Streptacidiphilus albus JL83: one gene and its partner. The protein of the gene in region 1 interacts with the protein of each later gene in a pairwise test. Links are inferred from orthologs where the notes say so. Each region holds a gene or a part of one and is shown on either strand. Other genes may lie near its edges.

Evidence for each region. The genes of interacting proteins can lie anywhere in the genome.
Region 2: the proteins of rlmB (region 1) and tsaE interact in binary tests that used the Escherichia coli proteins (3 or more experiments, as listed by UniProt). The link is inferred for Streptacidiphilus albus JL83 from one-to-one orthologs.

Annotation. Positions count from the first base shown.
Region 1 is NZ_JQML01000001.1:4,462,700-4,469,803, reverse strand. Bases 2,929-5,779 are described here. They hold rlmB (23S rRNA (guanosine(2251)-2'-O)-methyltransferase RlmB), read left to right. Parts: upstream 2,929-3,796; coding sequence 3,797-4,762; downstream 4,763-5,779. Other genes in these bases: BS75_RS19235 (DoxX family membrane protein), read left to right, coding at 5,111-5,779; cysS (cysteine--tRNA ligase), read left to right, coding at 2,929-3,570. Also shown: BS75_RS19260 (CarD family transcriptional regulator), read left to right, coding at 177-659; ispD (2-C-methyl-D-erythritol 4-phosphate cytidylyltransferase), read left to right, coding at 905-1,639; more of cysS, read left to right, coding at 2,179-2,928; more of BS75_RS19235, read left to right, coding at 5,780-6,673; BS75_RS19230 (nucleotidyltransferase family protein), read right to left, coding at 6,862-7,104. UniProt on the Escherichia coli protein: Specifically methylates the ribose of guanosine 2251 in 23S rRNA.
Region 2 is NZ_JQML01000001.1:5,680,984-5,688,195, forward strand. The notes cover bases 2,066-5,024. They hold tsaE (tRNA (adenosine(37)-N6)-threonylcarbamoyltransferase complex ATPase subunit type 1 TsaE), read left to right. Parts: upstream 2,066-3,256; coding sequence 3,257-3,793; downstream 3,794-5,024. Other genes in these bases: BS75_RS24920 (alpha/beta fold hydrolase), read left to right, coding at 2,066-3,218; BS75_RS24930 (hypothetical protein), read left to right, coding at 3,873-4,088; BS75_RS24935 (hypothetical protein), read right to left, coding at 4,096-4,677; tsaB (tRNA (adenosine(37)-N6)-threonylcarbamoyltransferase complex dimerization subunit type 1 TsaB), read left to right, coding at 4,807-5,024. Outside these bases: BS75_RS50585 (L,D-transpeptidase), read left to right, coding at 1-424; alr (alanine racemase), read left to right, coding at 523-1,689; more of BS75_RS24920, read left to right, coding at 1,776-2,065; more of tsaB, read left to right, coding at 5,025-5,481; rimI (ribosomal protein S18-alanine N-acetyltransferase), read left to right, coding at 5,478-6,011; tRNA (adenosine(37)-N6)-threonylcarbamoyltransferase complex transferase subunit TsaD, read left to right, coding at 6,004-7,092; BS75_RS24955 (polysaccharide deacetylase family protein), read left to right, coding at 7,200-7,212. UniProt on the Escherichia coli protein: Required for the formation of a threonylcarbamoyl group on adenosine at position 37 (t(6)A37) in tRNAs that read codons beginning with adenine.

The sequences.
Region 1 (7,104 bases):
GTTCCGCGTTCGTTCGCAACCGCTCCGACCTGCGAGAAGCCCTTCTCGAACTGGGGTCGCAGCACGCGACAGGGGTGGTTGTCAAGCCCTGAGACTGGCTCTGACCTGCGAAAACGCCCTTCGGATATGGCTGAACCCGTGTTATTCTGGAAAGCCACGGAAGGGGTACCTGTCACATGACGTTCAAGGTTGGCGACACCGTGGTCTACCCCCATCACGGGGCCGCACTGATCGAAGCAATCGAGATTCGCCAGATCAAAGGTGTGGACAAGACCTACCTGGTGCTGAAGGTGCAGCAGGGTGACCTGACGCTGCGCGTGCCTGCAGAGAACGCCGAGTTTGTGGGCGTGCGCGACGTGGTCGGTCAGGATGGGTTGGACCGGGTCTTCGAGGTCCTGCGGGCACCGTACACCGAAGAGCCCACCAACTGGTCCCGCCGATACAAGGCGAACCTGGAAAAGCTCGCCTCGGGCGACGTTATCAAGGTCGCGGAGGTTGTGCGCGACCTTTGGCGGCGTGAGCGCGAGCGCGGTCTGTCCGCCGGTGAGAAGCGGATGCTGGCGAAGGCCAGGCAGATTCTGGTGAGTGAGCTGGCACTCGCCGAGAACACCAACGAGGACAAGGCCGAGACGCTGCTCGACGAGGTTCTTGCCTCCTGAGGAGCAATCTCGTCCGACGCAGTGCGCACTGCCTGCCCGCCTGCCCCGATATCCACCGTTCCCGCGGTGGGTACCGGGGCAGCGCGGTATCTGGACTCCCGGCCGGACTCCCTGCCGCGCGGCGGTTACGACGACGTCGCCTGGCGGCGACCGATAGTGTGCCGGGACGAGCAGGGTCGAGCTCCACGGAAGGCGCTAGGCCCGGCACGACTTGGCCATACCCACTTCGTTGAAGGAACAAAACCCTGAACGCCGCAGCAGTGGTCCCCGCCGCAGGCCGGGGCGAGCGACTGGGCCCGGGCGCCCCCAAGGCCCTGCGTGAACTCGGCGGCGTCCCGCTGCTGGTCCACGCCGTCCGCGCGCTCGCCCGCTCCCGTGCCGTGACGCTGGTCGTCGTGGTCGCCCCGTCCGACGGCGTCGCCCAGGTGCGCGCGCTGCTGGACGGCGCCCGCCCGGAGGGCGCGGACGGGCCCGACATCAAGGTGGTCGCCGGCGGCGCCACCCGGCAGGAGTCGGTCCGGCTCGGCCTGGCCGCGCTGCCGCCGCAGGTGGACGTGGTGCTGGTGCACGACGCCGCCCGCCCGCTGGTCCCGGTGGACGTGGTGGACGCGGTCGCCCGCGCGGTCGCGGAGGGGGCCGGCGCGGTCGTCCCCGGCGTCCCGCTGGCGGACACGGTCAAGCTGGTCGGCCCGGCCTCCGGGCCCGGACGGCCGGAGCCGGTGCTGGGCACCCCGGACCGCTCCACGCTGCGCGCGGTGCAGACGCCGCAGGGCTTCCGCCGCGAGCTGCTGCAGCAGGTCCACGACCGGGCGCTCGCTGACGCCCTGGACGCCACCGACGACGCCGGCCTGGTCGAGCACTACGGCGGCGAGGTGGTGGTGGTCCCCGGGCACGAGGAGGCCTTCAAGGTCACCCGCCCGCTGGACCTGGTCCTGGCCGAGGCGGTTCTGGCCCGGAGGAGGGCGCAGGATGACTTCTGATCTCGACGGTCCCCCGGGCGGCAGGCAGTTCCGGCTGCCGCGCACCGGCATCGGCACCGACGTCCACGCCTTCGCGGCCGGGCGCGAGCTGTGGGTGGCCGGGCTGCGCTGGGAGGGCTACGAGCACGGCCTCGCCGGCCACTCGGACGGCGATGTGGTGGCCCATGCCGCCTGCGACGCACTTTTCTCCGCCGCCGGGGTCGGCGACCTCGGCACGCACTTCGGCACCGACCGCCCGGAGTGGGCCGGCGCCTCCGGAGTGCGGCTGCTGACCGAGGCCGGACGGATCGTCCGGGCGGCCGGATTCGAGATCGGCAATGTCGCGGTGCAGGTCATCGGCATCAGACCAAAGATCGGTAAGCGGCGCGAGGAGGCGCAGGCGGTGCTCTCCGAGGCGCTGGGCGCCCCGTCTCGGTGGCCGGGACCACCTCCGACGGGCTCGGCCTCACCGGCCGCGCCGAGGGGCTCGTCGCAATTGCCACCGCCTTGGTGTACTGACGGGCACTGGGCACCCCCTGCTTCCCACTACGCTTGACGCTGTGACTATTCGCCTGTACGACACCAGCGCCAGCCAGGTACGCGACTTCGTCCCGCTCGTGCCGGGCTGCGTCTCGATCTACCTGTGCGGCGCGACCGTGCAGGCCGCCCCGCACATCGGCCACATCCGGTCCGGGCTGAACTTCGACGTGATGCGTCGTTGGTTCGCCTACCGGGGCTACGACGTGACCTTTGTGCGCAATGTCACCGACATCGACGACAAGATCATCTGGAAGTCGCGGGAGGGCGGTCGGCCCTGGTGGCAGATCGGCTACACCAATGAGCGCGCCTTCAACGACGGTTACACGGCGCTGGGCTGCCTGCCGCCGACCGGGGAGCCCCGGGCGACCGGGCACGTCCCGGAGATGATCGAGATGATGCGCGGTCTGATCGAGCGCGGCCACGCCTACGAGTCCGAGGGCAACGTCTACTTCAGCGTCACCTCGTACCCGGACTACCTCGCCCTCTCGCACCAGAAGCTGGAGGACCTGCGGCAGCCCGAGAGCGACGGCGAGACCGGCAAGCGGGACCAGCGCGACTTCGCCATGTGGAAGTCGGTCAAGCCCGGCGAGCCCAGCTGGGAGACCCCCTGGGGCCGCGGCCGCCCCGGCTGGCACCTGGAGTGCTCGGCCATGGCGCACAAGTACCTCGGCTCCGCCTTCGACATCCACGGCGGCGGGCGCGACCTGATCTTCCCGCACCACGAGAACGAGATCGCCCAGTCCAAGGCCTTCGGCGACGACTTCGCGAGCTACTGGCTGCACAACGCCTGGGTGACGCTCAGCGGCGAGAAGATGAGCAAGTCGCTCGGCAACTCGGTGCTGGTCTCCGAGATGCTGCAGAGGTGGCGGCCGATCGTGCTGCGCTACTACCTGGGCACCCCGCACTACCGCTCGATGATCGAGTACAGCGAGGAGGCGCTGCGCGAGGCCGAGACCGCCTTCGCCCGGATCGAGGGCTTCGCCCAGCGCGTCACCGAGCAGCACGGCGCGGTCGAGCCGGCCCCGCAGGTGCCGCCGGCCTTCGCCGAGGCGATGGACGACGACTTCGGCGTCCCGCAGGCGCTGGCGATCGTCCACACGGCCGTTCGGCAGGGCAATGCGGCGCTCGCGGCGGACGACAAGGAGAACGCGGTAGCGCGTCTGGCCGAGGTCCGTGCGATGCTCGGGGTGCTGGGTCTCGACCCGCTGGACCCGATGTGGGCCGGTCCGCAGCAGGGCGAGGACCTGCACGGAGTGGTCGATGCCCTGGTCAAGCTGGTGCTGGAGCAGCGTCAGGCCGCGCGCGAGCGCAAGGACTACGCCACCTCCGACGCCATCAGGGACCGGCTCGGCGAGGCCGGGCTGGTCATCGAGGACCGGGCCGAGGGCGCCTCCCGCTGGACCCTCGGCTGACCGCCGCACTCACCAGACCGTGCACTCACCAGCAGTGCGCGGTCGCCAGGACCGACCGCTCCACGGCTGACAGCTTGACCGCTGACCGCCTGACCGCTGACCGAGCCGAGGCCAGGGTCGTCGGCCGAGTCCCGGCGGCGCCGTCCGGTTCACCCGGACGGTGCCGTGGACCGGGCCGACTCGGCCTCCACCACCACGCACCACGAACGAAAGCAGGACCGTACTGATGGCCGGCAACAGCCAGCGCAGGAACCGCCGCAACCCCGGCTCCAAGAAGGGCCCGTCGGTCGGTACCGGTGGCCACAGCCGGAAGGCTCTGGAGGGCAAGGGCCCGACGCCGCCCGCCTCCGAGCGCAAGGGTCACAAGAAGAACCGGATGGCCAACTCGGCCGCCAAGCGCGCCGCGGGCAACAAGTCGCGCGGCAGCGCCCGGCGCGGCGGCAAGGCGAGCTCCGAGCTGGTCTACGGCCGCAACTCGGTGGTGGAGGCGCTGCAGGGCGGGGTGCCGGCCTCGGCGCTCTACGTCCAGCAGTTCATCGACAACGACGAGCGGGTGCGCGAGGCGCTGACCTACGCCAACGAGCGCGGCGTGCCGCTGATGGAGGCCCCGCGCCAGCAGCTCGACAACCTGGCCGAGGGCCACAACCACCAGGGCCTGATCCTCCAGGTGCCGCCGTACGAGTACGCGCACCCGGACGACCTGCTCGCGCTGGCGGCCCAGAACCACGAGGACCCGCTGATCGTCGCGCTGGACGGGATCACCGACTCGCGCAACCTCGGGGCCATCGTCCGCTCCGTCGCCGCCTTCGACGGCCACGGCGTGGTCATCCCCGAGCGGCGGGCCGCCGGGATGACGGCCGGCGCCTGGAAGACCTCCTCCGGTGCGGCGGCCCGGGTGCCGGTGGCCCGGATGACCAACATGACCCGGACGCTGGAGGCCTACCAGAAGGCCGGCTGCTTCGTGGTGGGCCTGGCGGCCGACGGCGACGCCGAGCTGAGCGACCTGGAGGCGCTGACCGGCCCGGTGGTGATCGTCATCGGTTCCGAGGGCAAGGGCCTGTCCCGGCTGGTCTCGGAGACCTGTGACCTGACCGTCCGGATCCCGATGCCCGGTGTGGCCGAGTCGCTGAACGCGGGCGTCGCCGCCGGCATCGTCCTCTACGAGGCCGCGCGGCTCCGCAACAAGCGATAGCCGTCGGTCGTGAGCGGGAGCGGCCGTCCGGGTGATCCGTCACCCGGGCGGCCGCTCTGCCGTTCCGACTTCGTTCGTCGGCGGAGCAAGCTTGGAGCGCCTGCGGGGCGACGGTGGAGCGGAGGCGGCCTCGGCGGTCGGCCGAGCCACCCTGTCCCGTCGTTCCCAGGCGCACCACGGGTATTGCCAGGCACCAGGACGGCGGGTGTCGCCGTCAAGTCTTGCGCGAGAGGGTGTCCAAACGGTCCCTCGGGCGGTTAGTGATGCGTGGACACCAGAACACGTACCCGCCCTCAGGGGGCATCCGCCGAGGGGATAGAGGCAGACCCGGGGCTGTACTCGGTGAAGGTGCCGACCGATCCGGCCCGGCTCAACACCACGACGGCGAGCTTCCGAGTGCGCCTGGGCGCTCCGGTGAGCCCGTTCATCGACTCCGGACCGTTGACTGCCCTGGCTGCGGGCGAGGACACCCAGCCGATCCTGATCATTCCAGCCTTTCCCGCACTTGTCGGGGCGGGCGCGCCGGTCGTCGGCGGACTTGCCTCCGACGACGCCCCGCCGCCGCGCCGGAAGCCCCGGGTCACCCCGATCACCTGGACCGGCGGAGCGGCCCCCGCGCTGCTCGACGCCGTCCAGCAGGGCGGCACCGGGCACACCGTGCTGCCGCGTCAGCAACCGGCCGACGCGACGCAGGTGATGCAGCGGCCGTTCGGCTTTCCCGACCAGGCCGACCACGTCGACCGGACCGCGGTGGACGGCCGTGAGTACGCCGGTGCGGCGTACGGCGCCGGGGCTGTCGGCGGGGTCGGCGCCGAGGGCCGTGAGCCGGGCTTCCGTCCGCGCTACGGGCCGGGTGACGACCGCGAGTTCGAGCCTGAGTACCGCAGCGGCGGTCCGCGTGAGCCGGGCGAGGCGGTCCGGCACGCCTGGTACCCGGGGCGGCGGGTCGACCTCGGCCTGGTGCTGCTGCCGCTGCGGCTGTTCCTCGGCGGCATCTCGATCTACGCCGGCTTCAACAAGCTCTGCGACCCGGTCTACTTCGACGGCGGTGCCCGTGGCTCGATGATGCACTGGCTGCAGTCGCTGCACCCCTGGCCGCTCGCCCGTCCGCTGCTGGACATGGCGCTCACCCACCCGGTGGGCTCCGGGCTCGGGGTGGCCTTCGTCGAGATCGTCGTCGGCGTGCTCTGCGTCTTCGGCCTCTGGCAGCGGTTCGCCGCCGCCGTGGGCATGGTGCTGGCGGTCGTGCTGCTGGTGACGGTCAGTTGGCGGGCCGCTCCGGTCTACAACGCGCCGGAGATCATCTATCTGGCGGCCTGGAGCCCGCTGTTGCTGGCCGGGGCACCGCTGTTCTCGCTGGACGGCCGACTCGCCATCGAGGCGTGGCGGCGGCTCGGCGGGGAGCGCGCGCCGATCTGGGCGCTGCGGCGGCGGGTGCTGCGCCGGGGCTTCGTGGTGGCGACCCTGGTCACCGGCAGCACCCTGCTGCTGGGTTCGATGCTGGGCGCGACCGTCCGGAGCAGCCAGACGGTCAGCACCACCACCGTCCTCCCGGGCGCGACCGCGCTGCCGACCAACTACCCGAACCCGATGTGGCCGACCAGCAAGCCGTCCGCGCACGGCAGTGCGACTGCGGTCAAGAAGGCGACGCCCTCGCCGGACGCCTCGCCGAACGCCTCGCACCATGCCGCGGCGAAGCACCACAGCGCCGGCGCCACCGGGGGCGGGACCAGCGGTTCCGGTGCCGGCAGCCGGAGTTCGGGCACCGGAACGGGTTCGACCGGCACCAGGAGCGGCACGGGCTCCGGCTCGGGCGGCAGCGGCTCCTCCGCGCCGACGCACCACCACAGTGGTTCGCCGAGCTCCGCACCGACGGGCAGCAACGGCGTACTCGGCGGCCTCCTGGGCTGAGCGTCGGCCTGAGCGCCGAGGCGGCCTGACTACTGGGTCGCCTGACTACTGGGTCGGCCTGACTCCCGAGTCGGGCCGGGCACCGTCAGCAGGGGCTCCGGGACAGCGTGCACGGCCCCGTACGGACAGCAGGTCTGTCCGTACGGGGCCGTTGTCGTTCCGGTGCCGGTGGTGCCGTCGACGGGCCGTCAGTCGATGGTGGCGCGGGTGGCGGCGAGCTCCTTGGCGGCCTCGGTGAGGTCCTTGGCGGTGTCGATGGCGCGCCAGTAGACGCCCTGGGGGAGCTCCCAGCCGGAGAGCCGGCGCTCGCGCGCGAGCCGGGGGAAGGTGCTCCGCTCGTGGTCACCGCGATCGGGCAGCATGCGCGCGAAGGCGGAGGAGAAGACGTAGACGCCGGCGTTGATCAGGTACGGCGACGGCGGGGCCTCGAT
Region 2 (7,212 bases), 1.2 Mb from region 1 along the record:
GCACGCGGCTCAACTCGCCACCGCCAAGGGCCCCGACGCGGCCGGGAAGTGCCCCACCACCATGGGCAGGATCGCCTGCGTGGACCTCACCCGGCAGCTGATGTGGGTCCAGGTCGGCAGCCGGGTGATCTTCGGCCCGGTGCACGTCCGCACCGGCCGGGCCGGGTACGTCACCCGGGACGGCCTGTGGCACGTCTACCTCCGGAACGCGGACCAGTGGTCCTCGCTCTACGACGTGGCCATGCCCTACAGCCAGTTCTTCTCCGGCGGCGAGGCCTTCCACGGCCTGAACGGCGAGTCCATGTCGGCCCCGCCCGGCTCCCACGGCTGCGTCAACATGAACACCTGGGACGCCCGCACCCTCTGGGGAATCCTCAGGACGGGCGACCCGGTCGAGATCTTCGGGCGCAAGCCCGGCACCTGACCGGATCGGCCTCCGGCACCCCGTCCCGCTCCACGCCGACCGGGAGGTTGTCCTCCCGGCGGCGTGGTCTGGGACACTGATCGGCAATGGAATCTGCGATGCGTGCCGAAGCTGTGGTCGACCTGGCGGCGCTGCGGGGGAACATCCGTGCTCTCCGTGCCCGTACCGGACCGGCCGACGTCATGTCCGTGGTCAAGGCCGACGCCTATGGCCACGGCATGGTCCCGTGTGCCCGCGCGGCCCTGGAGGCAGGCGCGACCTGGCTCGGCACCGCGACCCCGGACGAGGCGCTGGCCCTGCGCGCCGCCGGGATCACCGCCGAACAGGCCCGGGTGCTGTGCTGGCTGTGGACCCCGGACGCGCCCTGGGAACGGACCGTCGAGGCCGGGATCGACATCTCGGTCAGCGGCGGCTGGGCACTCGACCGGGTGCTGGCGGCGGTCCGGGCCACCGGCCGCTCGGCCAGGATCCACCTCAAGGCCGACACCGGCCTGGGCCGCAACGGCGCCCAGCCGCACGACTGGCCCGAGCTGGTGGCGGCGGCCCGCGCCGCCGAGGCCGAGGGCCTGGTCGCGGTCACCGGCCTGTGGTCCCACTTCGCCTGCGCCGACGAGCCCGGCCACCCCTCCGTCCCGGCCCAGCTGACCCGCTTCCGCGAGGCCCTGGCCGTGGCCGAGGCCGCCGGGCTGCGGCCCGAGGTCCGGCACCTCGCCAACTCCCCGGCCACCCTGCTGCTGCCGGAGTCCCACTTCGACCTGGTCCGGACCGGCCTCGCCCAGTACGGCCTGTCCCCGGTCCCCGAGGTCGGCGGACCGGACGACTACGGGCTGCGCCCGGTGATGACCCTCCAGGCGCAGCTCGCCAGTGTGAAGCAGGTCCCGGCCGGACACGGCGTCAGCTACGGTCACAGCTACACCACCCCGACCGACACCACGCTCGCGCTGGTCCCGCTCGGCTACGCCGACGGCGTCCCCCGGCACGCCAGCTCCACCGGACCGGTCCTGATCGGCGGCAAGTGGCGGACCGTCGCCGGGCGGGTGGCGATGGACCAGTTCGTGGTCGACCTGGGCGGCGACCGGGCCGAGGTCGGCGACACCGTCGTCCTCTTCGGCCCCGGCGACCGGGGCGAGCCCACGGCCGAGGACTGGGCCCGCGCCTGCGGCACCATCTCCTACGAGATCATCACCAGGATCGGCGCCCGGGTGCCCCGGCGGTACGTCGGCGGCAGCGCCGCCGACCCGGTCGAGGGGGGTGGCGACGGATGAGCGCGGACGAGGGCCGGTCGGTCGCCGCCGAGGCGGTGCAGCAGGTCAGGGCGGTCACCGCGGCGGCCGGCGAGGTCGTCAGCGACATGGCCGAGGGCCGCTGGCGCCGGGCCGGGCTGGTCGGGCTCTCGCTGGGCGTGGTCGCGGCCGGTGCGGCGGCGGGCGTCGCGGTGGAGCGGCTGACCGTCGGCCGGGACATGCGCCGCCGGGCCCGGGCCGAGATCGACGCCGCCGCGCCCTTCGGCTCGCTGCGCGGCCGTCCGCTGACGGTGGCCGCGCCCGACGGCACCGAGCTCTACCTGGAACTGGACGGCACCGGCTGGGCCGGGACCCCGTTCTTCGACCGTCCCGCCCCGGCCGCCGCGCCGGACGCACCGCTCGCCGGCCCGGCGGTCGCCGGGTCGGCGACACCCGCCGCCGCGGCCGCCGCGGCCGAGCCGCGCAGGGGCTGGCTGGGCCGGCTCCGCGCCGCCGCCCCGGTCGATCCGGTCGAACTGCCCGCCCGGATCGAGGCCGCGGGCGGCCTCTCCAACGCCCTGGGGATGTCCGGCGCCCTGGGCAGCCTGCTCGGCCGCACCGCCACCCCGCCGCTGACGGTGGTCTTCTGCCACGGCTACTGCCTCAACCAGGACAGCTGGCACTTCCAGCGGGCCGCCTTCCAGGACGGCCTGCGGCTGGTCTTCTGGGACCAGCGCAGCCACGGCCGCTCCGAGCGCAGCCGCAGCTACCTGGCCGGGGAACCGGCCGGCATCGACGAGCTGGGCGGCGACCTCAAGGCCGTCATCGACGCGGTCGCGCCGGTCGGCCCGCTGGTGCTGGTCGGCCACTCGATGGGCGGGATGACCGTGATGGCCCTCGCCGACCAGTACCCCGAGCTGTTCCGGGAACGGGTCGCGGCGGTCGCGCTGATCGGCACCACGGCCGGGAACTGGAGCGGCAACAGCCTCGGCCTGCCCTCCTACGGCGCGAAGATGCTGCACCGGGTCGCCCCGGGCGTGCTCAAGGCCCTCGGCCGCCAGGCGGACCTGGTCGAGTTCACCCGGCGGATGGGCAGCGAGCTGACCTCCGCGCTCTACCGGAAGTACTCCTTCGGCGCGGCCGACGTCGACCCGGCCGTCGAGCGCTTCGCCCAGCGGATGCTGGAGGCCACCCCGATCGACGTGGTCGCCGAGTTCTTCCCGGCCTTCGACCGGCACGAGAAGACCGCCGCGCTGGCCGTCCTCCGGGACCTCCCGGTGCTGGTCCTGGTCGGCACCAGGGACCTGCTCACGCCGCCCGAGCACAGCGAGGCCATCGCCGCCGAGCTGCCGGACGCCGAGCTGCTGATCGTCCGCGGCGCCGGGCACCTGGTCATGCTGGAGTGCCCGGAGCTGGTCGACCACGAGCTGGCGCTGCTGCTGGAGCGCGCCGCGCAGCGCTCCGGCGCGCCGCTGCCGCAGTCGGTCAGGGAACTGGCCGAGCGGACCGCCGCCCCCGGCGCTTCGGACGGAAGCCCGGACGGCGGCCCGGACGACGAGGCGCAGCCGTGACTCCCGCCCGCCCGACCCCCGCCTCCGAGAGGACCCCCATGCGGATCACCGTTCCCGACCCCGCCGCCATGCAGCAGCTCGGCCGCACCCTGGCGACCCTGCTGCGCCCCGGCGACCTGGTGCTGCTCTCCGGCGAGCTGGGCGCGGGCAAGACCACCCTCACCCGGGGCCTGGGCGAGGGCCTGGGCGTGCGCGGCGCGGTCACCTCGCCCACCTTCGTCATCGCCCGGGTCCACCCCTCGCTGGTCGGCGGCCCGGCCCTGGTCCACGTCGACGCCTACCGCCTCGGCGGCGGCCTGGACCAGATGGAGGACCTGGACCTGGACGTGTCGCTGCCGGAGTCGGTGGTGGTCGTGGAATGGGGCGAGGGCAAGGTCGAGGAGCTGTCCGACTCCCGGCTGGAGGTCCGGATCGAGCGCGCCCTGGGCGGCGAACCGGCCGCCGCCGCCGCCGACCCCGGCGAGGACGAGGAGGACCCACGCACGGTCGTGCTGACCGGTCTGGGCGCGCGCTGGGCGGGCGTGGACCTGGCCGCCGAGGCCGACTGGGGCGTGCCGCGCGGCGCGGCGGTCTGATCCGTAGTTGTTATTCCGACGCAGTGTCGGGAAGATGGGGGCGTAGGTAAGACGTCGGCATGACACTCCGGGAGGCGACATGTCCGGCACGACCCCCCGCCGCGCGCACGCCGGCACCGCCGTCGGTCTGGGCGCACTGCTGGCCGCCTCGCCCGCTGCCAGGGCCGTGGGCACGCCCCCGCCCCCGCCGGCCGAGGCGCTGCCGGTCCGGTCGGCCGCGGAGCAGGCCCCGGCCCAGCTGCCGGTGCAGCCCGAGGAGGACCCGCTCCCGCTGCGCCCCCCGGCCGCCGCGTAGCCGCGGGTCAGCCGACCACGACCACCTTGGTCTTCTCGGGGGCGAAGGCGAAGACGGCCTTGCTGTCCGCGACCGACTCGCGGATGCCGCCGGTGTGCTTGTCCGGCGGCGGCGAGGCCATGCTGCCGTCCACCGCCGCGCTGAAGCCGATGACCACGGGATGGCCGGTGAACAGCACGATGTTCTCGATCTGGGTCCCGTCCGAGCCGGTGATCGGACCAGCGATGGTGCTGTACACGGTGTAGGCGCCCGGGCTGGGGCTGACCGCGCTCGGCTGCACCGGGAAGCTCGTCTGCACCTTGCCGGAGCCGTCCACCAGCCAGACCCGCCGCTCGCCCAGCGAGTACACCACCCGCTTGCCCGAGCCCGAGTCGGCCGGGACCGGGTCCGCCTTGGCCGTGCCGCCGCCGTCGCCCTTGCCGGGCGTGGACGGCGCGGTGGAGCCCGGCTTCGTCCCGGTCTTCCCGCCGTCCGCCGCCGTGGTCGTGGTGGCGGAACTCCGCGCCTGCAGCGCCAGCAGCGTGACGACGGCGAGAGCCGCGGCCGTCAGGCCGGTGACGACGGTGCTGCTGGAGCCGATCTTCGGCACAAGTCCTCCTGGGCCTGGCGAACACTCGAACGCATGGACCCCTCAAAGCAGGGCCTCCCCATCCTGCCAGGTTCGCTGCGGCGCTCGGATGCGGGCCGCACGGTCTCCGGGACGCTCTAACCTGATTGGGTGCTGCTCCTCGCGTTCGACACCGCCACCCCCGCCGTCACCGCCGCCGTCCACGACACGGAGCGGCGGCTCACCCTCGCCCAGCGTGACCGGACCGACGCCCGGCGCCACGGCGAACTGCTGCTGCCGGCCATCGACGAGGTGCTGCGCGCCGCCGACGTGCCCAAGGAGCAGCTGGGCGCGATCGTCGTCGGCACCGGACCGGGCCCGTACACCGGGCTGCGGGTCGGCCTGGCCACCGCCGCCGCGCTCGGCCACGCCCTCGGCATTCCGGTGTACGGGGTGTGCACCCTCGACGGCCTCGCCCGTGCCGCCCGGGAGGCGGGTCAGGCCGGCCCGTTCGTGGCGGCGACCGACGCCCGCCGCAAGGAGGTCTACTGGGCCGCCTACGACGCCGAGGGACGCCGCACCGGCGGTCCCGACGTCGACCGCCCGGCCGAGATCGCCGAGCGGGTCGCCGGACTGCCTGCGGTGGGCGCGGGCGCGCTGCTGTACCCCGAGGTCTTCGCCGCCCCGGCGGAGGGCATGCCGGAGCACCAGTCGGCCGGCGCCCTGGCCGTCTTCGCCGCCGAGGAGCTGGCGGCCGGCCGCGAGCTGTTGGCGCCGGTCCCGCTCTACCTGCGCCGACCGGACGCCGAGGTGCCGAAGAACTACAAGACGGTGCTGCCCGCATGATCGTGCTGCGGGAGATGCGCTGGTGGGACATCGAACCGGTGCTCGCGCTGGAGAACGAGCTGTTCCCCGAGGACGCCTGGTCGGCCGGGATGTTCTGGTCCGAACTGGCCGACGCCCGGCACCCCGGGGCCACCCGCTGGTACACCGTCGCCGAGGCCGGGGACGGCCGGATCGTCGGCTACGCCGGGCTGATGGCCATCGCCGGCGAGGGCGACGTGCAGACCATCGCCGTGGCCGAGGAGCACTGGGGCGACGGCCTGGGCACCCGGCTGCTCACCGGGCTGGTGCGGCAGTCCGCCGCGGCCGGCTGCGAGTCCCTGCTGCTGGAGGTCCGGGTCGACAACGCCCGCGCCCAGCGGCTCTACGAGCGCTTCGGCTTCGAGCCGATCGGCATCCGCCGGCACTACTACCAGCCCTCCGGGGTCGACGCCCTGGTGATGCGGCTGGAGCGGCCCGCCGACGCCCTGTCCCGGCTGCCCGACCCGCCCCACCACACAGACGAACGTAGGAGCATGACCCGCCATGGCTGACGAACCGCTGGTCCTCGGCATCGAGACCTCCTGCGACGAGACCGGCGTCGGTATCGTCCGGGGCACCACCCTGCTCGCCGACGCCGTCGCCACCAGCGTCGAGGAGCACGGGCGCTTCGGCGGCGTCGTCCCGGAGATCGCCAGCCGGGCGCACCTGGAGTCGATGGTGCCCACCGTCCAGCGGGCGCTGGACGAGGCGGGGATCAAGGCGAGCGACCTCGACGGGATCGCGGTGACGGCCGGACCGGGCCTCGCGGGCGCGCTGCTGGTCGGCGTCTCCGCCGCCAAGGCCTACGCCTACGCGCTGGACAAACCGCTGTACGGGGTGAACCACCTGGCCTCGCACATCTGCGTGGACCAGCTGGAGCACGGTCGGCTGCCCGAGCCGACGATGGCGCTGCTGGTCTCCGGCGGGCACTCCTCGCTGCTGCTGACCACCGACATCACCAGCGACGTCCGCTCGCTGGGCGCGACCATCGACGACGCGGCGGGGGAGGCCTTCGACAAGGTGGCCCGGGTGCTCGGTCTCGGCTTCCCCGGCGGTCCGGTGATCGACCGCTACGCCGCCGAGGGCGACCCGAAGGCGATCGCCTTCCCGCGCGGGCTCAGCGGGCCGCGCGACGCTGCCTACGACTTCTCCTTCTCCGGGCTGAAGACCGCCGTCGCCCGCTGGGTCGAGGCCAAGCGCCGGGCGGGCGAGGAGGTCCCGGTGCGGGACGTCTCGGCGTCCTTCCAGGAGGCGGTCACCGATGTGCTGACCCGCAAGGCGGTCCGGGCCTGCCAGGACCAGGGCGTCGACCATCTGATGATCGGCGGCGGGGTCGCCGCCAACTCCCGGCTGCGGGCCATGGCGCAGGAGCGCTGCGACCGGGCCGGGATCGTGCTGCGGGTCCCCCGGATGAAGCTCTGCACCGACAACGGCGCGATGGTGGCCGCGCTGGGCGCGGAGATGGTCCGGCGCAACCGGACGCCCTCCTCCTTCGACCTGTCGGCGGACTCCTCGCTGCCGGTCACCGAGACCCACGTCCCTGGCCGCGCCACGCCGGCGTCGCACGACGAACTGCACCGACTGTCCGAGTAACTCGGATGCTGGGAACGCCAGTTCGATACGGCTGGGCGTTTTCTGGGAACCGGCTGGGAGTCGGTAGCGTCTTTTCCGACACCACCGGACGTCGGGAGCACAGGGCAGTGAAGCGGTACA